DNA from 2 places in the Rhizobium sp. WW22 genome. Region 2 is predicted to be linked to the other one. Evidence: riboswitches for the same ligand, from Rfam matches in the RefSeq annotation. Region 2 holds a riboswitch; the other holds the start of a gene.

Region 1 (12,264 bases), 800 kb from region 2:
TGCCGGTCGGCGTCGCCGCCTCGATCTATCTGGAGGAGTTCGCGCCGAAGAACCGGCTGACGGACCTGATCGAGGTCAACATCAACAATCTCGCGGCCGTCCCATCGATCGTCTATGGCTTGCTGGGTCTCTCGGTCTTCATCAACATGATGGGTCTGCCGCGTTCGGCCTCGCTGGTCGGCGGTCTCGTGTTGAGCCTGATGACGCTGCCGATGATCATTATCGCCACACGCTCGGCGTTGCGGGCCGTGCCGCCGTCGATCCGCAGCGCAGCGCTCGGTCTTGGTGCATCGCGCATGCAGATGGTCTTCCATCACGTGTTGCCGCTTGCGATGCCCGGCATTCTGACGGGCACGATCCTCGGGCTTGCGCACGCGCTTGGCGAGACTGCGCCGCTGCTTCTGATCGGCATGGTCGCCTTCGTCGCCAACTATCCGGCATCGCCGCTCGATCCTTCGACGGCGCTGCCGGTGCAGATCTACATGTGGGCGAGCGAAGCCGAGCGGGCCTTCGTCGAAAGGACGTCCGGCGCCATCATCGTGCTTCTCTTCTTCCTCGTCGCGATGAACATCGGCGCCATCCTGCTGCGGCGCCGCTTTGAGCGGCGCTGGTAAGGGAGGGCGCACGAAATGAACATGATGACGGAAGCCGCAAGCGAAAGAGCCTTGGCCAAGAAGATGACCACGATCCCTTACAAGATGATCGGCCAGGACGTTTCTGTGTTCTACGGCGACAAGCGGGCGCTCTTCGACGTCAATCTGAAGATCCGCGCCAATACCGTCACGGCTTTGATCGGCCCTTCCGGTTGCGGCAAGTCCACCTTCCTGCGCTGCCTCAACCGCATGAACGATACGATCGAGACCTGCCGGGTCACCGGCAAGATCACGCTCGACGATCAGGATGTCTACGACGACAGCATCGACGTGGTAGAGTTGCGCGCCCGCGTCGGCATGGTCTTCCAGAAGCCCAACCCGTTCCCAAAGTCCATCTTTGAGAACGTCGCCTACGGCCCGCGCATCCATGGCCTGCATCGCTCAAAGGCCGATCTCGAGCATATCGTCGAGACCAGCCTGCAGAAGGCCGGTCTCTGGGGCGAGGTCAAGGATCGGCTCCATGATGCCGGCACGAGTCTATCGGGCGGTCAGCAGCAGCGTCTGTGCATCGCCCGCGCCGTCGCGGTCAGTCCGGAGGTCATCCTGATGGACGAGCCGTGCTCGGCGCTCGATCCGATCGCGACCGCCAAGGTCGAGGATCTCATCCACGAGCTGCGGGAGAATTTCACCATCGTCATCGTGACGCATTCCATGCAGCAGGCAGCCCGCGTCTCGCAGCGTACCGCAATGTTCCATCTCGGCCACCTGGTCGAGGAGAACGACACCGATAAGATGTTCACCAATCCCGACGATTTCCGCACGCAGGATTACATCATGGGCCGTTTTGGTTGATGATGTCAGGCGCGCGGCTCATTTCACACAGTTCACCTTGAGGATAGAAAAATGGTCTCCACTCACATTCTCTCTGCCTATGACGAAGACCTGAAGTTCCTGACGCGCCGCATTGCTGAAATGGGCGGCCTGGCAGAGCAGATGGTTAGCGACAGCGTACGCGCGCTGGTCAATAGCGACGCTGCCCTGGCCCAGAAGGTCATCTCCGACGACGTCGTTCTCGACCATGCCGAGCGCGAAGTCGGCGACAAGGCGATCGTTACCATCGCCCGCCGTCAGCCGATGGCGGCGGACCTGCGTGAAATCATGGGCTCGATCCGCATTGCATCCGATCTGGAGCGCGTCGGCGATCTCGGCAAGAACACCGCAAAGCGCGTCATCGCCGTCCAGGGCACCGGTGTCCCGCGCCGTCTCGCCCGCGGCATCGAGCATCTCTCCGAACTGGCGCTGAGCCAGCTCAAGGAAGTTCTGGATGTCTACGCGACCCGCTCGCCGGACAAGGCCGTATCGATCCGCGAACGCGACGAGGAAATCGACGCCATGTACACCTCGCTCTTTCGCGAGATGCTGACCTACATGATGGAAGATCCGCGCAACATCACCACCTGCACGCATCTTCTCTTCTGCGCCAAGAACATCGAGCGCATCGGCGACCATGCCACCAACATCGCCGAGACGATCTATTACATGGCGACGGGCGCGCAGCCGGAAGGCGAGCGCCCGAAGGACGATACCGCCAATACCGTCGGCGCAGTGACCGAATAATCCGAAAGCGAAGAAAGGAGACCATAGGCGCATGGTTCCGAGAGTTGCTGTTGTAGAAGACGAGGAAGCGCTCAGCGTTCTGCTGCGCTACAATCTTGAGGCCGAAGGCTTCGAGGTCGACACGATCCTCAGAGGCGATGAGGCCGAGCTGCGTCTCCAGGAGCGCATCCCCGATCTCCTGATCCTCGACTGGATGCTGCCCGGCGTATCGGGCATCGAGCTCTGCCGCCGGCTGCGTATGCGGCCGGAGACTGAGCGCCTGCCGATCATCATGCTGACGGCCCGCGGCGAGGAAAGCGAGCGCGTGCGCGGGCTTTCGACCGGCGCGGACGATTATGTCGTCAAGCCGTTCTCGACGCCGGAGCTGATGGCTCGCGTCAAGGCGATGCTGCGGCGTGCCCGCCCGGAGGTTCTCTCCACGGTGCTGCGTTGCGGCGATATCGAGCTGGACCGCGAAACCCATCGCGTTCACCGCAAGAGCCGCGAAGTGCGGCTGGGGCCGACGGAATTCCGCCTGCTGGAGTTCCTGATGTCCTCGCCGGGCCGCGTCTTCTCGCGTTCGCAGCTGCTCGACGGCGTATGGGGTCACGATATCTACGTCGACGAACGCACGGTCGACGTCCATGTCGGCCGCCTGCGCAAGGCGCTCAACTTCTCCAATATGCAGGATGTCATTCGCACCGTTCGCGGCGCGGGCTACTCCATGGAGGCCTGAGCGGGGATACCCGATCAGGCATCAACATAGCGGCGGAAACAGAAAACGGGCCTCAAGGGCCCGTTTCTTTATCTCAGTCATCAAGCTTCTCAGCCACGCGGCTGGGCCGGCCTACGCCGTTCATGCACCGGCTGGTAGGCCAGGCGCTGATGGTAGGTGCAGTAAGGCGATGAATCTGGGCTCTCATTGCCGCAGAAATGGAAATCGTCCTTCAGCGGATCGCCGACCGGCCACTTGCAGGTGCGCTCCGTCAGTTCCGTCAGGCCGAGGCGGCGGGAAATCGGAACGACGACGTTCGATGCCGGGCGATACTGGATTTCGTTGACGGAATCGATCTCGATCTCTTCCTTCAGCATGGTTGCGCCCTGCTGGCGGGCAACCACCGTGCGGGTAGCAACGCGCGATCCGTAGGTCGCAGCGCGAGGTGCCGCTGCGCTGCGCTTCGGCGTGCGCGCTGCGGTTGTCGCGCCGCCCGCCTTCGCTCGGCCGGGGAGGTTCAGGCGATGCACCTTGCCGATGACGGCATTACGGCTCACGCCACCGAGCTGCGCAGCGATCTGGCTGGCGCTCAATCCTTCGGACCATAGCTTTTTCAGCTTCTCGACGCGTTCGTCTGTCCAATTCATGCCCTGTCTCCGCTGTCGCGTTTCCGATGGCAGAATCCCTCACCATTGCCTCGCATGGTATCGAGGCGCGAAACGCTCTAAAATTGTGGTGACTAGTTCCGCCGCATGCAGTCTAGCAATTGGTTTTTAACCTAGTGTGAGGCTGACTCCGTGACAAGAGTCGCGGGAATCTTGAGGAATCGATTTCGAGGTTTTCCCCAACTTGCTGTCCGGGCGTGGCATTTCTGCCATAGGCGCCGCCCGACGCATCTCTTTTGCCGGCAAGCGTTTTCTCGCACCTGCTAAAACGGCAGTTTTGTTGACATCGCGGTGCAAAACATCAATAGTGCCCAAGCCGCCGCAAGGCGGCATTTTTGATTTTTTCGGACCCGTTTCATCAAATGGAAGCGATCGGTCCTTAAAGTTGTGATCAGGAGATATGGCCATGGCCGAGACCACGCCGCTTTACGACACCTACTTGCGCGCTCCGCTGCGGTTCGAGCGAGGTGAGGGCGTCTGGCTGGTCACTGAGAATGGCGAACGCTACCTCGATTTCGCAGCCGGCGTCGCGGTCAATTCGCTCGGTCATGCTCATCCCCATCTTGTCGCCGAGCTGAAGGCGCAGGCCGACAAGGTCTGGCACCTGTCCAACCTCTATGAGGTGCCCGGCCAGGAGAAGCTGTCGAAGCGGCTGACGGAAGTGACCTTCGCCGACAAGGTGTTCTTCACCAATTCGGGCGCGGAGGCGCTGGAGTGCGCCATCAAGACTGCGCGGCGCTATCAATTCGCCAAGGGGCATCCCGAGAAGTTCCATATCATCACCTTCGAAGGCGCCTTCCACGGCCGCACCATCGCAACGATCGCCGCCGGTGGCCAGGAAAAATATATCGAAGGTTTCGGCCCGAAGGCACCGGGCTTCGACCAGGTGCCCTTCGGTGATCTCGACGCCGTCCGCGCCGCCATTACCGATGCGACGGGCGCTATCCTGATAGAGCCGGTGCAGGGCGAGGGCGGTATCCGCCCGGCGACAAACGAATTCCTGCGCGGGCTGCGGGAGATCTGCGATGAGCACGGCCTGCTTTTGATCCTCGACGAAGTACAGTGTGGTGTCGGCCGTACCGGCAAGCTCTTTGCCCATGAATGGTCCGGTATCAAGCCTGACATCATGGCGGTCGCCAAGGGTATCGGCGGCGGTTTCCCGCTCGGTGCGTGCCTTGCGACGGCGGAAGCCGCTTCCGGCATGAAGGCCGGCACGCATGGCTCGACCTATGGCGGCAATCCGCTTGCCATGGCAGTCGGCAATGCGGTTCTCGATATCGTGCTTGCCGAAGGCTTCCTGCAGCATGTGCGCGATGTCTCGCTGGTCTTCCGCCAGGGGCTCGCCTCGCTCAAGGATCGTTTTCCTGACATCATCGAGGACGTTCGCGGTGAAGGCCTGATGCTCGGCATCAAAGCGGCCATTCCGCAGGCGGAATTGCTGCAGGCGATCCGTGCCGAGCATCTGCTCGGCGTTCCGGCCGGCGACAACGTCATCCGCCTGCTGCCGCCGCTGGTCGTCACTGCCGAGGAAGCACGCGAAGGTCTCGCCCGCCTGGAGCGCGCCGCCGAGCGCGCGCGCGCTGCCCGCACCAAGAAATCGGCTTGAATTCAACGCCCGCTGTCGGGGCGTTCCTGCCCCACGCGGGCGTTATTGTTTTTTCTGGAGCACAGGTAAGGACATGGCTTCTCCGAAACACTTTCTCGATCTCTCTGCCGTTCCGGCTGCCGATCTGCGTAACATCATCGATGACGCGATCGTCCGAAAGAGCGCGCAGAAGGCCGGCACGGCCGACAGGCCGCTTGCCGGCAAGATGCTGGCGATGATCTTCGAGAAGCCGTCCACCCGAACCCGTGTCTCCTTCGATGTCGGCATGCGGCAGCTGGGCGGCGAGACGCTGTTCCTCTCCGGCACCGAAATGCAGCTTGGCCGCGCCGAGACGATCGGCGATACGGCGAAAGTGCTGTCGCGCTATGTCGATGCGATCATGATCCGCACCACCGATCATTCCCGCCTGTTGGAGCTGGCGGAACATGCGACCGTTCCGGTCATCAATGCGCTGACCGACGATACGCACCCCTGCCAGATCATGGCCGATATCATGACCTTCGAAGAGCATCGCGGCCCGATCAAGGGCAAGACGCTTGCCTGGACGGGCGACGGCAATAACGTGCTGCATTCGCTGATCGAAGGGGCCGCCCGTTTCGGCTATCGCATGAATATGGCGGTACCCCTTGGTTCCGAGCCGAAGGATCACTATCTGAACTGGGCCCGCAACGAGGGCGCCGAAATCATGCTCTCGCATGATGCAGACCGTGCGGTCGCCGGCGCCGATTGTGTGGTAACCGATACCTGGGTTTCCATGAATCAGGAGCACCGGGCACGCGGTCACAACGTCTTCCAGCCCTATCAGGTCAACAAGGCTTTGATGGCACAGGCCGGCAAAGACGCGTTGTTCATGCATTGCCTTCCGCCCATCGCGGCGAAGAGGTGACGGACGAGGTGATCGACGGTCCGCAATCCGTTGTCTTCGATGAGGCGGAAAACCGCCTTCATGCGCAAAAGTCGATTCTTGCTTGGTGCCTGGGCGCGATCTGAGGATATGAAGCCGCGTTTTAAGGGCGCGGGCGCAGTAGGAGTAAAGCAATGGCCGAAAATGCAGCCTCGCTGGGTCAGTTTGATTTCGCCGGTGACGATCACGTCGTTCCCTTCCAGGTGGAAGGTCTGGACGTGCGCGGCCGTGCCGTGCAGCTCGGTCCGCTGCTGGACGCGATCCTTGCCCGGCACGATTATCCGACGCCGGTCGCGCGGCTGCTCGCCGAAGCCATCGTCCTGACCGTCCTGCTCGGTACGTCGCTGAAATTCGAAGGCAAGTTCACCGTGCAGACCAAGGGCGACGGTCCCGTCGACCTTCTGGTCGCCGATTTCTCGACGCCGGAAAACGTTCGGGCCTATGCGCGTTTCAATGAAGAAGCGCTGGCAAAGGCAGTTGCGGAAGGCAGAACCGAGCCGGAGCAGCTGCTCGGCAAGGGCGTGCTCGCTTTTACCATCGATCAGGGCCGCTTCAGTCAGCCTTATCAGGGTATCGTCGCGCTTGATGGCGCTTCGCTGGAGGAGATTGCCGGCACGTATTTCCGCCAGTCGGAACAGATCCCGACGCGCGTGCGTCTGGGCGCTGCAGAGCTATTCGATCGCGATGAGAACGGCAAGCCGCGTCACCGCTGGCGTGCCGGCGGCCTGATCGCGCAGTTCTTGCCGGAAGCGCCCGAGCGCATGCGCCAGCCGGACCTGCATGGCGGCGATGGCGATACCGGTGGGCGCGATCATGCCGAGGATGATGCCTGGGCGGAAGCGCGCAGCCTGGTGGAAACCATCGATGCAGATGAGCTGACGGATCCGCAGGTCGGCACCGAGCGGCTTCTCTATCGCCTCTTCCACGAGCGCGGCGTCCGTGTCTATGAACCGAAGGCCGTCTATGACCGCTGTTCGTGCTCGCGCGACAAGCTGAAGGGCGTCTTGAAAGGTTTCTCAGCCGAGGAGATCGAGGCCAGCCAGGAGAATGGCGAGATCGCCGTCACCTGCGAGTTCTGCTCGACGACCTATCGCTTCGAAGTGTCGGAAATAGAGGTGGCCTGAGGTCGCTCAGTTCAGCGTGCGCAGCAGGTTAGGCGTATCCAGTGAAAAGGCGGGGATCTTGACATGGAATTGCTCCCCGCCGTCCGTTTCCATCTGGTAATGACCGAACATCATGCCTGACGGTGTATCAAGTGGACAGCCCGAGGAATATTCATAGGTATCGCCGGGCTTTAGGTGCGGCTGCTCGCCGACCACGCCGGGGCCTGTCACTTCATCCACGATGCCGTTCATGTCGGTGATGTGCCAATAGCGCGTTACCAGCTTCACGGCTTCCTTCGAGTGGTTGGAAATGACGATGCGGTATCCCCAGACATAACGGTCATCATCCGGATCGGATTGCTCCTCCAGATAAAACGGCTCTACAACCACCTCGATGTCGCGTGTTAGGGCGCGATACATGCCTGACACCTTGCCACTGCCCTGAAACGTCGAGCGCTCCTTGAAGCCGCATCGCCGTTTCAGCATTTTCAAGTTTGCGGCATATTATCCGCTTTCCACCATTCCCGCAAAGTGCAGGATATTTAGCGGTATCCTATAGCCGATGCTTTCCGTCAAGGAACGACGTAATGAAATCTTGCGTGAACGGTTGGGACGGTTTCGATTTCAGCTATTACGGTTCATATTGAAGGTTAACGAAGTCGTCTCCAAGTATCCTAGGTCGCCGTGATTTGATCTTATCTGCCGGAGTAGAGGTAGGCGCATCCTCCGTACTCAGGAAACGCTTGCCACGATTGTCCGTGGACTTCTGTGATTGGTAGTCAACCTGATCGCCCGGCATCAAAACCTCCGGGCCATATAACCCTCATTCCTTTTATATGTTCCTCTTGCAGGACTTGCATGAGATTCCCATGCAGGAGGATTTCGGCTATCATCTGATTCTGGCATCGCCCATGCCTCCCCCCTCCATTCGGGAAAGTATATTTCATGCAGGGCCGTCGATATCCAAACCGACTGTTTGAGCGCTTGGCATAAGGAGGGGTTGCGGTCATTGCTCGCAATAGGAGGTTTATATGAGGCTTTCTGCCCCTGTTTATCATTTGAAACGTAAGGCGAGGCTCCTGTCCCGCCAGCAGAATATCCCTTTGCACACCGCGCTGGATCGCGTCGCGGCCGTCGAGGGTTTCGGAGGCTGGAGTTTGCTTGCGAGCAAAACGAACTCAGCCGTGCCCGTCGGCGAGCTGTATTCGCGTTTAAGCCCGGGCGATCTGGTGCTGATCGGCGCACGGCGCGGTCACGGCAAGACCCTGATGAGCCTGAGGCTCGCCGTCGACGCCATGAAGGCTGGCAACCGTGGCATCTTCTTCACGTTGGAAGACACCGAAAAGGTCGTTCTGGACCGTTTTCCGGTCATCGGTGCCGATCATGCGGAATTTGCTGATCTATTCGAGTTCGATAATTCGGATGCCATCAGCGCCGATTATATCGTGGAGAGGCTGGCTCAGGCATCGCCTGGCACGCTGGCCGTGGTCGATTTTCTGCAACTACTGGATCAGAAGCGGGAGAATCCGGAATTAATGATCCAGGTTCAGATATTGAAGACGTTTGCACGCGCCAGAGGCGTTATCGTCGTCTTCATCTCGCAGGTCGACCGCTCCTACGATCCGGCGTTGAAGCCCGTGCCCGATCTTGCGGATGTTCGCCTGCCGAATCCGCTGGATCTCAAGCTGTTCGACAAGATGGTCTTCCTGAACAACGGCCTGGTCGAATTCAAGGTCGCCAGCTGACGAGCTGCCAATTGTTTAAAGGCAATCGAGCCGCCCGGAGAAAATCCAGGCGGCTCGACGAATATCAGGCGGAAACCTGCTCGAGAGCGCGGGCGAAATCATCGACCAGATCGGCGCTGTCCTCGATGCCGGCGGAGAAGCGCACGGTGCCCGGCGAAATGCCGAGCTCGGCGCGGGCCTCGTCGGTGAGGTTCTTGTGCGTCGTCGTGGCAGGATGCGTGATCAGGCTCTTCGAGTCGCCGAGATTGTTGGAGATCTTCACGATCTCCAGCGCGTTCTGCAGCTTGAAGGCCGCTTCCTTGCCGCCCTTCAATTCGAAGGCGACGAGGGTCGAGCCGCCGCTCATTTGCTTGGCGATGATATCGGCCTGCGGGTGATCCTTTCGGCCGGGATAGATAACGCGGGCGACCTTGTTCGTCTGCTCGGCGAGGAAATCGGCAACCTTGGAGGCGTTCGCCGTCTGCTGCGCAACGCGCAGCGGCAGCGTCTCGATGCCCTTCAGCAGCGTCCAGGCGGTAAAGGGCGACATGGCCGGGCCGGTATGGCGGAAATAGTCCTGCAGGTTCTCGTCGATCCATTGCTTGTCGGAGAGGATGACGCCGCCGAGCGAACGGCCCTGGCCGTCGATATGCTTGGTGGCGGAATAGACGACGATATGAGCGCCGAGTTCCAGCGGCTTCTGGAAGAGCGGCGTTGCAAAGACGTTGTCGACCACGACCTTGGCGCCGATCTGGTTGGCGAGCTTGGCGACAGCGGCGATATCGACCACTTCCAGCGTCGGATTGGTCGGGCTTTCGAGGAAGAAGACCTTGGTGTTCGGCCGGATGGCCTTTTCCCAGTTCTCGGTGAAACGGCCATCGACCAGCGTGCATTCGATGCCGTATTTCGGCGCTAGCGTCTCGACCACCCAGCGGCAGGAGCCGAAGAGCGCACGGGCGGCAACGATATGATCGCCGGCCTTCAGCTGGCAGAGGATGGCGGCAGAAACGGCGGCCATGCCGGACGCGGTGGCGCGGGCGTCTTCAGCGCCTTCGAGAGCGCACATGCGCTTTTCGAACATGTCGTTGGTCGGGCTGCCGTAGCGGGCGTAGATGAACCCATCCGTTTCGCCCTTGAAGCGGGCTTCCGCCGCTTCCGAGGTGTCATAGACGAAGCCCTGGGTCAGATAGATTGCTTCGGAGGTCTCGCCGAATTGCGAACGGAGTGTTCCGCCGTGAACGAGCTGGGTTGCGGGGCGCCAAGTCTTGCTCATGCCATCACCACTTTCAAAACAAAAAAACCGGTCGCAAAAGCAGACCGGTTCAACCCCGGTCTTTTTAGCCATTTGTTTAACGTGGCTGCAAGCCGACCGGCCAAATCACCACGGGATAAGTTGCAATACTGCCGTTGACGGCTTGCGTCAATTCCCTGAGTTTGGTTTTGTCTGCGACAAATTATGAGAGAAGCATGATGGCTCGCAATACTGGAATTCTGGCCGACCGGGCCATTGCAGCGCTATTTGAAACAGGGCGGCTGACGAGCGAGAGAGAACTGGACGTCGATCAGATCCAGCCGGCAAGCCTTGACCTCAGGCTCGGCTCGCATGCTTTCCGCGTCCGTGCCAGCTTCATGCCCGGCCCCTCGCATCTGGTCGCCGACAAGCTTGACCGGCTGAAGCTGCATGTAGTCGATCTCTCGGAAGGCGCGGTGCTGGAAACCGGCTGCGTCTATATCGTGCCGCTGATGGAGCGCCTCGACCTGCCCGAAGATATGTCGGCATCGGCCAATCCGAAGAGCTCGACCGGCCGTCTCGACATCTTCACCCGCGTCATCACCGATCGTGCGCAGGAGTTCGATAAGATCCCGGCAGGCTATTCCGGCCCGCTCTATCTCGAAATCAGCCCACGTACCTTCCCGATCGTCGTACGTCGCGGCTCGCGCCTGTCGCAGATCCGCTTCCGCGTCGGCCAGGCCCTGCTCACCGAGCCGGAGCTACTGGCGCTGCACGAGAGCGAGACGCTGGTTGCCAGCAAGAAGCCGAATATCACCGGCGGCGGCATTGCGCTGTCGATCGATCTTGCCGGCGACAAGGAAGGGCTGATCGGCTATCGCGGCAAGCACCACACGGCCGTCGTCGACGTCGACAAGAAGGCCCAGCACGATATTTTCGATTTTTGGGAGCCGCTCTACAGCCGGGGGCGCACCGAGCTGATCCTCGATCCCGATGAGTTCTATATCCTCGTTTCGCGCGAGGCGGTGCATGTTCCCCCGCATTTCGCCGCCGAAATGACGCCGTTCGATCCGCTGGTCGGCGAATTCCGCGTCCACTATGCCGGCTTCTTCGATCCGGGCTTCGGCCATGCACCGGCCGGGGGCCGCGGCAGCCGTGCCGTGCTGGAAGTGCGCAGCCACGAAGTGCCCTTCATCCTCGAGGACGGCCAGATCGTTGGCCGCCTGATCTACGAACACATGCTGGAACAGCCGAGCAGCCTCTACGGCTCCGGCCTCGGCTCGAACTATCAGGCACAGGGCCTGAAGCTTTCGAAGCATTTCCGGCTGTGATCCGTCGCTGACCGGCCTTGACAGAGGCCGCCAACTGTTGGACATCTCAGGGTGTCAGGCGGGTGTAGCTCAATGGTAGAGCAGCAGCTTCCCAAGCTGAATACGAGGGTTCGATTCCCTTCACCCGCTCCACCCTGCTCCACAACGGTTTTAGCGCACTTTATAGGTCGCCAAACTTGGGCTGTTTTACAGGCGGTTTTACAGCTTGTGTTCGCTGTTTGTCTGGGGCGAGAATGGGTCGGTTGAATTTTACCGCGAAGATACACTATACAGATGTATTGGCGGAATCTGCGCTTGTTTGAGCGCGTGACATTGTAGTTCAGAGAGAGCTTGCGTGACAGACTGGTGGGAGCGTGCTGGGTACACAGAACAGGAGGCGACTCTACTACAGAAATGGCTCCTGGATCTGGAGCAAGGCTATCGAGCCCCTCATCGCATCCGAAAGAAAAGCCCAACGTCTGACAGGCTAAACCGGGTTCGCTTTGCTGCCCGGAAGCGAAGGCAACTCCTGAAGTCCCTCCAGCGTCCTTTACCCCGTAACCTCCCTAAAGAATTGCTTATAGCCAAGTTTAAGAGGAATGACGCACTGGATGCACTCAATCCACGTCGTCTCACCCGGTGGCTGCCGGTTCTTTCCCGAACAAGGTTTATCAATATCGACCTGTCTGGCTTCTCGTTTCTGGAAAATCCGATCGGTACGATGGAGGCATTCTGCGCGATTTCAAACGCCGAGATGGAGGGGCTAAACGTTCGCGTCAATTTCAAAGATCCGAATTGCCTGGATGTTGGCGCTATG
Region 2 (12,264 bases):
GCAGCCCTCGCCCAGATTGCGAACCGCGCTTCGACCGATGTCGGCCTTGCCGTAGCCACCGGGAATATCGAGAATGTAGGTCGGTTGGCAAAGGCCGGAAATACGGCCGCGCAGGCTTGCTACGATTGCCTGCCCTTCGGCGATCGTAAGGCGGAAGTGGCTGGTGCCGGGCGCAAGGTCCGGATGATGCAGATAATAGGGTTTCACCCGGGTTTCGACGAAAGCCCTCATCAGCGCCGCCAGAACCTCCGGATCGTCATTGACGCCCTTCAACAGAACCGACTGGCTGATAAGCACGATTCCCGCATCGACCAGCCGGGCGCAGGCAGCACGCGCCTCATCCGTCATCTCCCGCGGATGATTGGCATGAAGCGCTACATAGATGGTCTTGCCGCTCGCCTTCAGTGCCGCAATCAGCGCCGCATCGACCCGCAAAGGATCTACGACTGGGATGCGGGTGTGGAAGCGGACGATCCTCACATGGTCGATCTCGGCAAGCTGCCCGAGAATCTCTTCCAGGCGCCGCGGTGAAAGCACCAGCGGATCGCCGCCGGTCAGAATGACCTCCCAGATCTCCTTGTGCTCGCGGATATAGGCAAAGGCGCCGTTAAGCGCCTCGCCATCGAGCATGCCGAGCCCCTGCGGTCCGACCATCTCGCGACGGAAGCAAAAGCGGCAATAGACCGGGCAGACATGCACGGCCTTCAGAAGCACGCGATCGGGATAGCGATGAACGATACCCTCGACGGGGCTATGCGCGTGATCGCCGATCGGATCGGTGCGCTCCTCGGGCGTGACAACGAGTTCCGCCAGATCAGGCACGAACTGCCGGGCAATAGGATCGGCGGGGTTTTCGGCGTCGATCAGTCGCGTCACGGTCGGCGTCAAGGCGACGGCGTAGCGCTCCGCCACGGCTTCGAGCGCCACTGCCTGGTCGGCGTCGATCAGCCCGGCGCGCTCAAGTTCGCCGATAGTCCGGATTGGGCGCATCACATTCATGCGTCATACTCCGCGACTGGTGCCCACAGCACCTGTTCGACCCGCGAAGCGCCGGTTGCCAGCATCACGAGCCGGTCGAAACCCAGCGCGATGCCGCTTGCGTCAGGCATGACGGCAAGCGCCTCCAGAAACTCCTCGTCCAGCGGATAGGTCTCGCCATAGACGCGCTGCTTTTCCGCCATCTCGATCTCGAACCGGCGGCGCTGCTCCTCGGCATTGGTAAGCTCGCCAAAGGCATTGGCAAGCTCAACGCCGCAGGCATAGAGCTCGAAACGCTCGGCAACGCGGTGGTCGGCTGCCGACGGCCGGGCAAGCGCCGCTTCGGAAACGGGATATTCGTCGAGGATCGTTGCGCGGCCGAAGCCTAGATTCGGCTCAATCTTCTCGACCAGCACGCGGCTGAAAAGATCCTGCCAAAGATCGTCGTCGGCAACACGGATGCCCGCCTTGCGCATATCCGCCGCCAGACGCTCGCGATCCGTCGATCCGTCGAGACCGATGGAGGCAAAGAGATCGATGCCGGCATAACGTTCGAAAGCGGCTGCGACGCTGATGCGCTCGGGCTGGAGGAACGGATCGGTTTCGGCTCCGCGATAGCTGAGTTTCTTCGCTCCCATCGTCTCGGCCGCAAGCCCCAGGATTGCAGCGCAATCTGCCATCAGGACCTCATAGCTTTCGCCGGCTCGATACCATTCAAGCATGGTGAATTCCGGATGATGCAGCGGTCCGCGCTCGCGATTGCGGTAAACGTGGGCAAAGCAGGCGATGCGCTCCTCGCCCGCCGCAAGCAGCTTCTTGCAGGCAAATTCCGGTGAGGTGTGCAGATAGAGGGGCAGCGTTTTGCCATCCGTCGTCACCGCCTCGGTCACGAAAGCATGCAGATGGGCCTCGTTGCCGGGCGATACCTGCAGTGTCGCCATATCGACCTCGATGAAGTCGTTGCGCGCGAAGAAAACCCGCAACGCAGCCTGAATGGCATTGCGGCCGATGAGGAACGGCCGCCGGTCCGCATGGACATTGCGGGTCCACCAGGGGGACGCTTTGCTCGTCTTTGGCTTCATTCCTAGCTTTCTTCGGGGCACGAGCCACGCAAGGGGGTGGCAATTTCCATTGATTTAGGGTAGTTGCGCCCCCAAGCAAACAATTGCTGCGTCTCGGAGAGCATTTCGACAGTCCCTCTACGACGCAAAACGCAGCGTTACAAGGAAGTCTTATGGTCAAGGTCATCGCCTCTTCGGTCCGCAAGGGCAACGTTCTCGATGTCGACGGCAAGCTCTACGTCGTTCTCACCGCTCAGAACTTTCATCCGGGCAAGGGTACGCCGGTTACCCAGGTCGACATGCGCCGCATCGTCGACGGCGTGAAGGTCTCTGAGCGTTGGCGCACCACCGAACAGGTCGAGCGCGCCTTCGTCGAAGACGTGAACTTCCAGTACCTCTATGAAGACGGCGAAGGCTTCCACTTCATGAACCCGGCCACCTACGACCAGGTTGTGGTAGATGTCGAAACCATGGGCGACCAGAAGGCCTATCTCCAGGAAGGCATGACCTGCATCCTGTCGATCCACGAAGGCATCCCGCTCGCGATCGAACTGCCGCGCCATGTCACGCTCGAAATCAGCGAGACAGAGCCGGTCGTAAAGGGCCAGACGGCATCGTCTTCCTACAAGCCTGCCATACTGTCGAACGGCATCCGCACACTGGTGCCGCCGCACATTACCGCCGGCACCCGCGTCGTCATCGCCACGGAAGACAATTCCTACGTCGAGCGCGCCAAGGACTGAGCCTCAAGCTCATAGCTTGCATGAAAAACGCCTCGTCCTCGCGACGGGGCGTTTTGCGTTTTGGGCGGTTGAAGCCAGAGGATCACATGAAGATGGATCCCACCGTATTAGGGAGCACTGGCCTTTTTCCCGCCCGTCCGCATTGCACCGGCGGTCTCGGGCGGCGTTTGCATATCGGTGCTGTGCTCATGCGGAGCGAGGGACTGCAGATGCAGGATGCGCGGCGACATGGATTGCATGAAGGCTTCTGAGCGCCCGATATAGATCAGAGTCGCATCCTTCAATTCGGTGAGCATAGCAAAAGCCTTCGCCTGAACTTCAGCCTCGAGCCCATCCATGGCATCATCGAAGACGATCCATTTCGGCTTCGCGAGCAGCAGATGCGCAAAGCCGACAGCCTTCTGCTCTTCGGTATCGAGCAATCGATCCCAGCGGGCCTGCGTATCGAGACGGCTCTTGAGCCGGCCGAGGCCCACCTTGTCGATGACGGCCTCGACAGCGGCATCGTCGTAGGCGTCCGGATCATCCGGAAAACAGATTGCCTCTCTGAGCGTGCCGGTCGGCACATAGGGCGTGTGCGGCACGAAGAGCATGTCATCCATCGGCGGCAGACTGACCGTGCCGGAGCCGCTGTACCACTGGTGCGCCAGCACCTCGAACAGCAGCCTGCGGTTTACGCCGTGATCGCCATTGATCATCACATGCTCGCCGGCATTGATCGTGACCGTACCCTCCGCGATGCGGAAGCCGTTTTCAGTCGCCTCGTCGCTGGTCTTCGTCGAAATTTCCAGATCGGTCCAAGCCATCGTCCCGGGTGCCGCCTTCTCAAAGACGAGGGTGTGCGGCATCGGCGTCTTGTCGTCCATCTCCGTCAGCGCCTTGCGGAAATCGGTCACGCGCATCAGCGTCGCGCGCCATTCGGCGATCGGGCCGAAATTCGCGACATACCAGCGCAGCGCCGAATTGACCTGATTGAAGGCGCCGACCGCCACCATCAGCTGACCGAAGGTCAAGCCTCCGGAGAAATAGGCGGGCGCAGCAACGAGGATCGGAATGATGAGCACCAGCCAGCCATAGCCGGCGGACACCCAGGTGAGATTGGTATTGGCGATGGCAAGCTGCCGGATGACGGCAAGCACGGCCGATATATCGAGATTGATCCGCCGGCGCTCGTTCTCTTCGCCGCCGGCAATCGTGATCGCCGGCATATGCTCGTTGGCATGCATGAGCGCAAAGCGCAGCTCGGCCTCTTTCGAATAGCGATCCGCATTCAGCCGCACGAGGCGGCGGCCGACGAATTGGCTGAGGAACGATGCCGATCCGGCATAGAGGATTGCCGCCCAGACCATGTAGCCGGGGATGGCGAAATTCATGCCGTTGACTTTGAATACCATGCCGCTGGAAAGCTCCCAGAGCACGCCGATAAAGCTCAGCAGCAGGATCGTCGCCTGCACCAGACCGATGGCGAGCCCGGTCGTGCTTTCCGCGAGGTTGCGGGCATCTTCATGCAGACGCTGGTCGGGATTGACGCCGATCAGGCCGGAAGAGGCGAGACGAAGCGCGCGCTTCGCCTGAAGCCACTGATTGACGAGATCACGCGCCAGACCCTCGCGCATGTACAGCGCGGTCATCTGGTTAAGCCAGGCCTGGATGACGTTGAGGACCAGAAGCGAACCGGCGATGATGCCGAAGACGCCGAGCTGATGGAAGAAAGCGGTGATATCGCGCCTTGCCAGCGAATCGTAAAAGGGCGCGTTCCAATTGTTGAGCAGCACCTGAACATAGGCCGTGACGAGGATGATTGCGAAAAGCGCGACGACGAGAATAATGAGCTTGATGCGGACCGGCGAATTCCAGAACGCGGAAAACATCATCCTCAACCGAAAGAAGAGGCTCAAATCGTATCCGACCTGCTCGTTCCCCTGCCCATTCGGCTTGGCTTGCGTATCAACTGCCATCAGCACTTCCCTGCCACGCGTCCCGTCAGTTAATCATGAGCCGCCCTCATGTCCACCCTTGCAATAGATCGGTGGGATCACATTCCTATATACACGGTTTCGCGTCTTAAACCGAATAAGGCCAGCAATTAGCTTGCGCTTGAAAAATTGAGAAAGCCTTCCGATGCAATTTCAGGGAACTGCCGACTATATCGCCGACAAGGATCTGATGGTCGCCGTCAATGCCGCCATAAGGCTGGAGCGTCCGCTTCTCGTAAAGGGCGAACCCGGTACGGGCAAGACCGAACTCGCACGCCAGGTGGCCACCGCGCTCGGCCTTGGCCTGATCGAGTGGAATGTCAAATCGACGACGAAGGCCCAGCAGGGTCTCTACGAATATGATGCGGTTTCGCGCCTGCGCGACAGCCAGCTCGGCGACATCAGAGTTCATGATGTCAGCAACTACATCCGCCGGGGCAAGCTTTGGCAGGCATTCACCTCGCCGCAGAAATGCGTGCTGCTGATCGACGAGATCGACAAGGCCGATATCGAATTCCCGAACGATCTCCTGCAGGAACTCGACCGCATGGAATTCCATGTCTACGAGACCGGCGAGACGATCCGGGCCGCGATCCGCCCGATCGTCATCATCACCTCGAACAATGAGAAGGAGCTGCCGGACGCCTTCCTGCGCCGCTGCTTCTTTCATTATATCCGCTTCCCCGACATGCAGACGCTGACGCGCATCGTCGAGGTGCACTATCCCGGCATCAAGCAGACGCTCGTCCATGCGGCACTGACGCAATTCTTCGAAATCCGCGACGTGCCGGGCCTGAAGAAGAAGCCCTCGACCTCGGAAGCGCTCGACTGGATCCGCCTGCTGGTCGCAGACGATATCGATCCAGAAACGCTGCGCGCCGATGCGAAGAACGTATTGCCGAAACTCCATGGCGCGCTTCTGAAGAACGAGCAGGATGTGCACCTCTTCGAGCGGCTGGCCTTCATGGCACGTGGGCAGGGTAGATAATGCAACCCGATGCCGTAAAGGTTTTGATCTATGCTGTTCGGGATCGGCATCTGCTGGTATTCGATGAGCCAGACTTCCCCGCCGTCCAGCTCCAAGTTCCTGGTGGCACTGTCGAATCCGGTGAGGACATTGTAGCGGCCGCAGCGCGCGAATTCGAGGAGACCGGTTTTGCGCCGCGCGAACTCTATTCCCTGGGCGTCCACGACTACCGTTTCGAAAAGAACGGCCGCGATTATTATCACCAACGGCACTATTTCCGCTGTGGTATCTCCGAGCGAGCGCCTGCCACTTGGCTCCACCACGAAATGACGCCTTTCGACGGTGGCGACCCGATCGGCTTCCGCTTCTTCTGGCTACCGATCGAGGCTGCCAGGCATCGCCTCGGTTATGGCATGGAAGCTCTCATTGAATATCTGTAGGCCACATCGCGCCTCCAAGCTCAGCTCAGCCTTTCCCCGACGCTTGCCCCATTGACCCGCGGAGATGTCGGGTTTATGAAATTTCCCTTGTGGTGATTTGGCCGGCCGGCTTGCAGCCACGTTAAATAAGTCGCTAAAGGGCCGCGTGCGGACCGGTAGCGATTCATCGCGGCCGGTTTTTTTGTATTTGGCGAGTGAAAAGATGCCCATCAAGATTCCCGATACGCTCCCCGCGTTTGAAACCCTCCAGAACGAGGGTGTGCGGGTGATGACCGAAACGGTGGCGTTCCGTCAGGATATCCGCCCCCTTCAGATCGGGCTTCTCAACCTCATGCCGAACAAGATCAAGACCGAGATCCAGATGGCGCGCCTGGTCGGCGCCTCGCCGCTGCAGGTGGAGTTTTCCCTGGTGCGCGTTGGCGGCCACAAGGCCAAGAACACCTCGCAGGAGCATCTGCTTGCTTTCTACGAGACGTGGGAGGAAGTGAAGCATCGTAAGTTCGACGGCTTCATCATAACCGGCGCGCCGATCGAGCTGCTCGAATATGAGGACGTCACCTACTGGAACGAGATGCAGGAGATCTTGGATTGGACGACGACCAACGTCCATTCGACGATGAACGTCTGCTGGGGTGCGATGGCAGCGATCTACCATTTCCACAAAGTGCCGAAATATACGCTGACGGAGAAGGCCTTCGGCATCTACCGCCATCAGAACCTGAAGCCCTCCTCGGTCTATCTCAACGGCTTCTCCGACGATTTCGCCATTCCGGTCTCGCGCTGGACCGAAGTGCGCCGCGCCGACATCGAAAAGGTGCCTGGTCTGGAAATACTGATGGATTCGAGCGAAATGGGCGTCTGCCTCGTGCATGAACAGGCATGCAACCGGCTCTACATGTTCAATCACGTGGAGTATGATTCCACCTCTCTAGCGGATGAGTATTTCCGGGATGTGAATGCCGGCGTGCCGATCAAGATGCCGCACAACTACTTCCCGCATAACGACCCTGAGATCCCGCCGCAGAACCGGTGGCGCAGCCACGCGCATCTGTTCTTCGGCAACTGGATCAACGAGATCTATCAGACCACGCCATATGATCTGGAGGAGATCGGCCAGGAAAGGATTTGAGGCTTGTTCATTCCCTTCTTCCTGAAGCTGAAGGAAGCGAAGGTTCCGGTGACGCTCCGGGAATTCCTGTCGCTGCTTGAAGGAATGGAAGAAGGGATCGCCGAATACGACGTCGAGGCCTTCTACTATCTGGCGCGCGCGACGCTGATCAAGGACGAACGCTTCATCGACCGTTTCGACCAGGTCTTCGCCGATTACTTTCGTGGCGTCGAGGCGATCGGCGGCAATGCCGATGGAGAAGCGGCGGAGCCGGCCGTCCTTCCCGAGGAATGGCTGCGCAAGCTCGCCGAGCGGCATCTGACCGAAGAGGAAAGACGGCAGATCGAGGCGATCGGTGGCTTCGACAAGCTGATGGAGACGCTGCGCGAGCGGCTGGCCGAGCAGACGGGCCGGCATCAGGGCGGCTCGAAATGGATCGGCACGGCAGGCACCTCGCCCTTCGGCGCCTATGGCTATAACCCAGAAGGCGTGCGCATCGGTCAGGAAACCTCGCGCCACCGCCGCGCGGTAAAAGTCTGGGATCGACGCGACTTCAGGAATCTCGACGATGGCGTGGAGCTTGGCACCCGCAACATCAAGGTAGCGCTGAAACGCCTGCGCCGCTGGGTACGCGAAGGCGCCGCCGAAGAACTGGATCTTTCCGGCACCATCCGCTCCACCGCCGAACATGGCTATCTCGATGTCCAGACACGGCCGGAGCGCCGCAACGCCGTGAAGCTGCTGATGTTCTTCGATGTCGGCGGCTCGATGGACGACCATATCCGCGTCGTCGAAGAACTCTTCTCCGCCGCCCGCGCGGAGTTCCGCCACATGGAGTATTTCTACTTTCACAACTGCCTCTACGAGGGCGTGTGGAAGGACAATCGCCGCCGGCGCGTCGACATCACGGCGACGACGGATCTCATCCGCACCTTCGGTCCCGACTACCGCGTCGTCTTCGTCGGCGACGCATCCATGAGCCCCTACGAGATCACTCAAGCCGGCGGCTCGGTGGAGCACTGGAACAAGGAGGCTGGGGAGGCCTGGCTCGCCCGAATGACCGGCCATTTCCGCAAATGCATCTGGATCAATCCGGTGCCGGAAAGCTATTGGGGCCACACGACCTCGATCTCGATGATCCGCCGCCTGATGAGCGAGCGCATGTACCCTCTGACGCTGGGCGGGCTGGAAAGGGCGACGCGGGAATTGTCGCGCTGAACACTGCGTACGGCGCGTTCGCGTTTAGCGTTCTTCGATGGATTTTGTAAACCGCTTCTCTAGACCAACAAGCTTCTCATTAAATCGATCATTGAGATCGTAGAGCTTATCTCCAAGGGTCTCGAGCGCTTCGCTGGCAACCTCGGCCCTTATTGTATTGCCGCGTTCTGTTATCAGTCTCTCTAGCGATTTGGTTCGCTCATCAAGTAAAGTCTTGAGGACGGTGACCTCGGATTGGAGTTCAACTATTTGCGCGCCTTGACGTTCAACCCGTTTAAATAGTTCGTCAATCCGTTCGAGTACCTGGACAGCATCGCTGCTTTTCTTAAGCATGTCAGCAAGTGAAACCATTTTTCAGCTCTCACTAGCCAACTGAAATCGCCTTAGGTTCTCATCTATCCTCTGAATAGTTTGATCCCAATCCTTCATTTTATGTGCCATATAATCGGACAAATCGATAGTGAGGCTCTCAGGGTCGGCGTGTTCGACACCATAATTAAAAACGGCGCCGGTTGAACCCACTTGCCCCGTATCCAAAAAAGAGATTTCGACGGCATCCGCATTTGCCGGTCTTCCCATCATTGTCGCATAGTCAACAGTTCTCTTATCGAGCTCAGCGTGTAGGAACCTCATATCCCGGGTATATTCAGGTGTCCCGGCATCATGTATTTCAAAAACGACCAGTATTGAAATGTCGATTTCGTTAGCCAGAGATTTTAGTCCGCTGATAATTTGGGCTAATTCTGCGACTTCATGATCTCTCCCGCCTCCCTGTCGTGGAAGCAATAGTTGGAGATAGTCGATAATTAGAACATCAAGTCCACGCTGGCGCTTCAGGCGGCGCGCACGCGCAGAGAGCTGAGCGACCGAAATGCCGCCAGTCTCGTCGATATAAAGCGGAACCTTCTGCATTTCTTGTGAACAGGCAACAAGTTTTTCAAATTCGACTTCCGTAATGTCGCCGCGCCTAATTCTCGACACCGGAACGCTCGTCTGTTCGGAGATAATGCGTGTCGCCAGTTCTTCAGCCGACATCGCCAATGAATAGAAACCAACGACACCACCTCTCCTCACCTTTGGTGCATCGCTCACGTGGGCTTTTCGCTCATAGGTGGAGGCGATATTGTATGCGATATTAGTTGCTAAGGATGTCTTGCCCACACCAAGGCCACCGGCGAGGATTGTTAAGTCGGAACGTTGGAGACCCTTCATCCTATTGTCAAATGCAGCTACGCCGGTTGAAATACCAACTTGATCACCATGCTCCAGAGCGGTAGCCGCTCTGTCGAGCGCGAGAACCGTCGCCTCCTCGATTGAATGGAAGCCGCGTTCTGTGTTGCGGATTTTGGCAGCCTTCATGTTCATTTGATATTCCCAGAATTTGGCATCAGCCGACCTCACGCTACCACTCGCATCTAACGCTAGCAACAACTTGAGCGGCAGGTGTATTTTCAGCGGGATTGTTGCTAAGCGAATATCCTCATCAGGCCCCAAATAGCCACTGATGATGAATCACCTGCCGTGCGCTCTGCACATTTACGGCGCAGTTTGGCGGTTCCGGAACCGATATGGAAAGCCAGAGCAAGTCTTGATCCCCCTCTGCTCACCTCTAAATTTCGCCATCGAACTGGTTGCGGAATGGCGCGAATGGGGGCAGGGTCTGGCCTCGCATACTCAAAAGCAATGGATGAGCTGATATGACGGAAAGCACTTTGCAGCGGGAACATTTTGGGACGACGGCCGATGGGGATACCGTCTATCGCGTCAAAATCGTCGGTGGCGGCCTGACCGCCCATATCATGTCCTGGGGGGCGGTCATCCAGGATCTGCGCCTTGACGGCCACGAGCCCTCGCTTCTGCTCGGCTTCGACAATTTCGCCGATTATCCCCTCCACTCCTCCTATTTCGGCGCCACGCCCGGCCGCTGCGCCAACCGCATCGGCGCTGGCCGCTTCACGCTCGACGGCAAGCATTATCAGCTGGAGCTCAATGAAAAGGGCGTCACCCATCTGCACGGCGGCAAGGACAATATCGCCAAGCGCAACTGGACCATCGTCGAGCACGATACCGACCGCGTCGTCCTGAAGATTGTCGATCCCGATGGCCGCGCCGGCTATCCCGGCAACTGCACGATCCAGGCGACCTATCGCGTGCATGGCAATGGCGAACTGTCGGTCACCTATGAATCGACCACCGATCAGCCGACGCTCGCCAATGTCTGCCAGCACGCCTATTTCAACCTCGACGGCCGCGACGATGCGCTCGGCCACGACATCATGATCGCCGCCGATCACTACACGCCGACCGATGACAAGCAGATACCGACAGGGGAAATCCGCTCCGTCGAAGGCACGGCCTTCGATTTCCGCGAGATGTCGCCGATGAAGCGCTTCGAAGGAGGCGAGCAGGCGCTCTACGACCATAATTTCTGCCTCTCTAGCGAACGCACCGCCAAGCGTTCCGTCGTGCTCGCCCGCAGCGTTAATTCCGGTGTCTCGCTCGAAGTGCGCACCACCGAGCCCGGCGTGCAGTTCTATGCCGGCTTCAAGCTCGATGTGCCGGTTCCAGGTCATGACGGCCGCAAGATCGGCCCGTTTGCCGGTTTCTGCCTGGAAACGCAGGTCTGGCCCGACGCCATCAACCACGAAGGCTTCCCCAATGCCGTGCTCCGCCCGGGCGAGGTATTGCGGCAGGAAACGGATTACATCTTCACCAAGAACTAGAGCCGGGCGTGCCTTGCTCACTTGAAAATCGGCCGGGCGTCCAAAGCGCCCGGCCGATTCTTTTTTGCACTGCGGACAGATTCATCTTGTGAATTGGTTCTAAATAGGTTCTATATGACGGCTATGGATAGAACCAGTTTGATCGCCGAACTGACCAATCGCGGCCTCAGCGACGGGGCTGGTAGCGGCCCGCTATACAAGCGCCTGGCACAAGCGCTGACGGGTCTGATCCAAGAGGGCCTACTGAAACCGGGCACGGCACTTCCGGGGGAGCGCGATCTCGCCAGCGCACTGGAAATCGGCCGCGTTACCGTGCGAACGGCCTATCGCGACCTGCTCACTTCAGGCGTCATCGAATCCCGCCACGGCAGCGGCACCTTCGTCTCGCAGCATGTGGAGCGCATCGAGCAGCCGCTCTGGCGGCTGTCCTCCTTTTCCGCAGACATGCGATCGCGCGGCCGCGAACCCGCAGCGCGCATCCTGTCCCGCACTGTTAGCGCGCCCGCGCCGGAGGAATCCTTCCTGCTCGGCCTCGGCCTTGATGAGCCCGTGTTGCGGCTCGATCGACTGCGTCTGGCGGATGGCCAGCCGCTCGCCATCGAGCGCGCCGTCGTTCCCATCAAGTTCCTGGGTGAGGAGGCCATATCCGAGGGATCGCTTTATGACGCCCTGGCCGCCAAAGGCTTCAAGCCCGTCCGCGCCCAGCAGAGGCTGACCGCCGTGACGCTCGACCCAACCTCCGCCTCGATCCTGACCGTGAAGGCCGGAGCGCCCGCGCTTCTGATCGAGCGTGTCTCCCGCCTCGCGGACCAGCGCGTTGTTGAATATACCCGCTCGCATTACCGCGGCGATGCCTATGATTTTGTTGCTGAATTGAGAATTGGAGATGACCTATGAGCGAGACCCAATCCCTGATGCTGACGGAAGCCGGCCAATCGCCTGAGGTGGTTGCGACGCTGCTTGAAAAAGAAAAGCCTGCTTTTGCCGAGATCGCGAAGCTCTTCTCGACCGGTCGCCCATCCCTGATCACGACGGCCGCGCGCGGCTCGT

Evidence for each region. Region 2 has a riboswitch for S-adenosylmethionine ahead of metA (homoserine O-acetyltransferase MetA). Riboswitches for the same ligand answer to the same signal wherever they lie in the genome.
Region 1: another riboswitch for S-adenosylmethionine. It lies ahead of ACK83U_RS00695 (O-succinylhomoserine sulfhydrylase); the one in region 2 lies ahead of metA (homoserine O-acetyltransferase MetA).

What each region holds. Positions count from the first base shown of each region.
Region 1 is NZ_CP178198.1:124,998-137,261, forward strand. Features, by position in the region: gene pstA (phosphate ABC transporter permease PstA) at 1-614, shown strand, start outside; gene pstB (phosphate ABC transporter ATP-binding protein PstB) at 630-1,445, shown strand; gene phoU (phosphate signaling complex protein PhoU) at 1,497-2,210, shown strand; gene phoB (phosphate regulon transcriptional regulator PhoB) at 2,242-2,925, shown strand; gene ACK83U_RS00665 (GcrA family cell cycle regulator) at 3,015-3,551, opposite strand; gene ACK83U_RS00670 (aspartate aminotransferase family protein) at 3,976-5,175, shown strand; partial or broken gene argF (ornithine carbamoyltransferase) at 5,249-6,090, shown strand; gene ACK83U_RS00680 (Hsp33 family molecular chaperone) at 6,214-7,203, shown strand; gene apaG (Co2+/Mg2+ efflux protein ApaG) at 7,210-7,602, opposite strand; gene ACK83U_RS00690 (DNA helicase) at 8,214-8,927, shown strand; gene ACK83U_RS00695 (O-succinylhomoserine sulfhydrylase) at 8,992-10,179, opposite strand; SAM riboswitch at 10,223-10,301, opposite strand; gene ACK83U_RS00700 (2'-deoxycytidine 5'-triphosphate deaminase) at 10,374-11,468, shown strand; tRNA gene ACK83U_RS00705 (tRNA-Gly) at 11,527-11,600, shown strand; gene ACK83U_RS00710 (hypothetical protein) at 11,803-12,264, shown strand, end outside.
Region 2 is NZ_CP178198.1:3,194,260-3,206,523, forward strand. Features, by position in the region: gene ACK83U_RS15645 (lysine-2,3-aminomutase-like protein) at 1-999, opposite strand, end outside; gene epmA (EF-P lysine aminoacylase EpmA) at 996-2,060, opposite strand; gene efp (elongation factor P) at 2,213-2,782, shown strand; gene ACK83U_RS15660 (ABC transporter ATP-binding protein/permease) at 2,890-4,740, opposite strand; gene ACK83U_RS15665 (AAA family ATPase) at 4,904-5,746, shown strand; gene ACK83U_RS15670 (NUDIX domain-containing protein) at 5,746-6,165, shown strand; SAM riboswitch at 6,245-6,322, shown strand; gene metA (homoserine O-acetyltransferase MetA) at 6,368-7,294, shown strand; gene ACK83U_RS15680 (vWA domain-containing protein) at 7,298-8,491, shown strand; gene ACK83U_RS15685 (hypothetical protein) at 8,516-8,842, opposite strand; partial or broken gene ACK83U_RS15690 (DnaB-like helicase C-terminal domain-containing protein) at 9,149-9,817, opposite strand; gene ACK83U_RS15695 (aldose epimerase family protein) at 10,189-11,214, shown strand; gene ACK83U_RS15700 (GntR family transcriptional regulator) at 11,338-12,111, shown strand; gene ACK83U_RS15705 (SIS domain-containing protein) at 12,108-12,264, shown strand, end outside.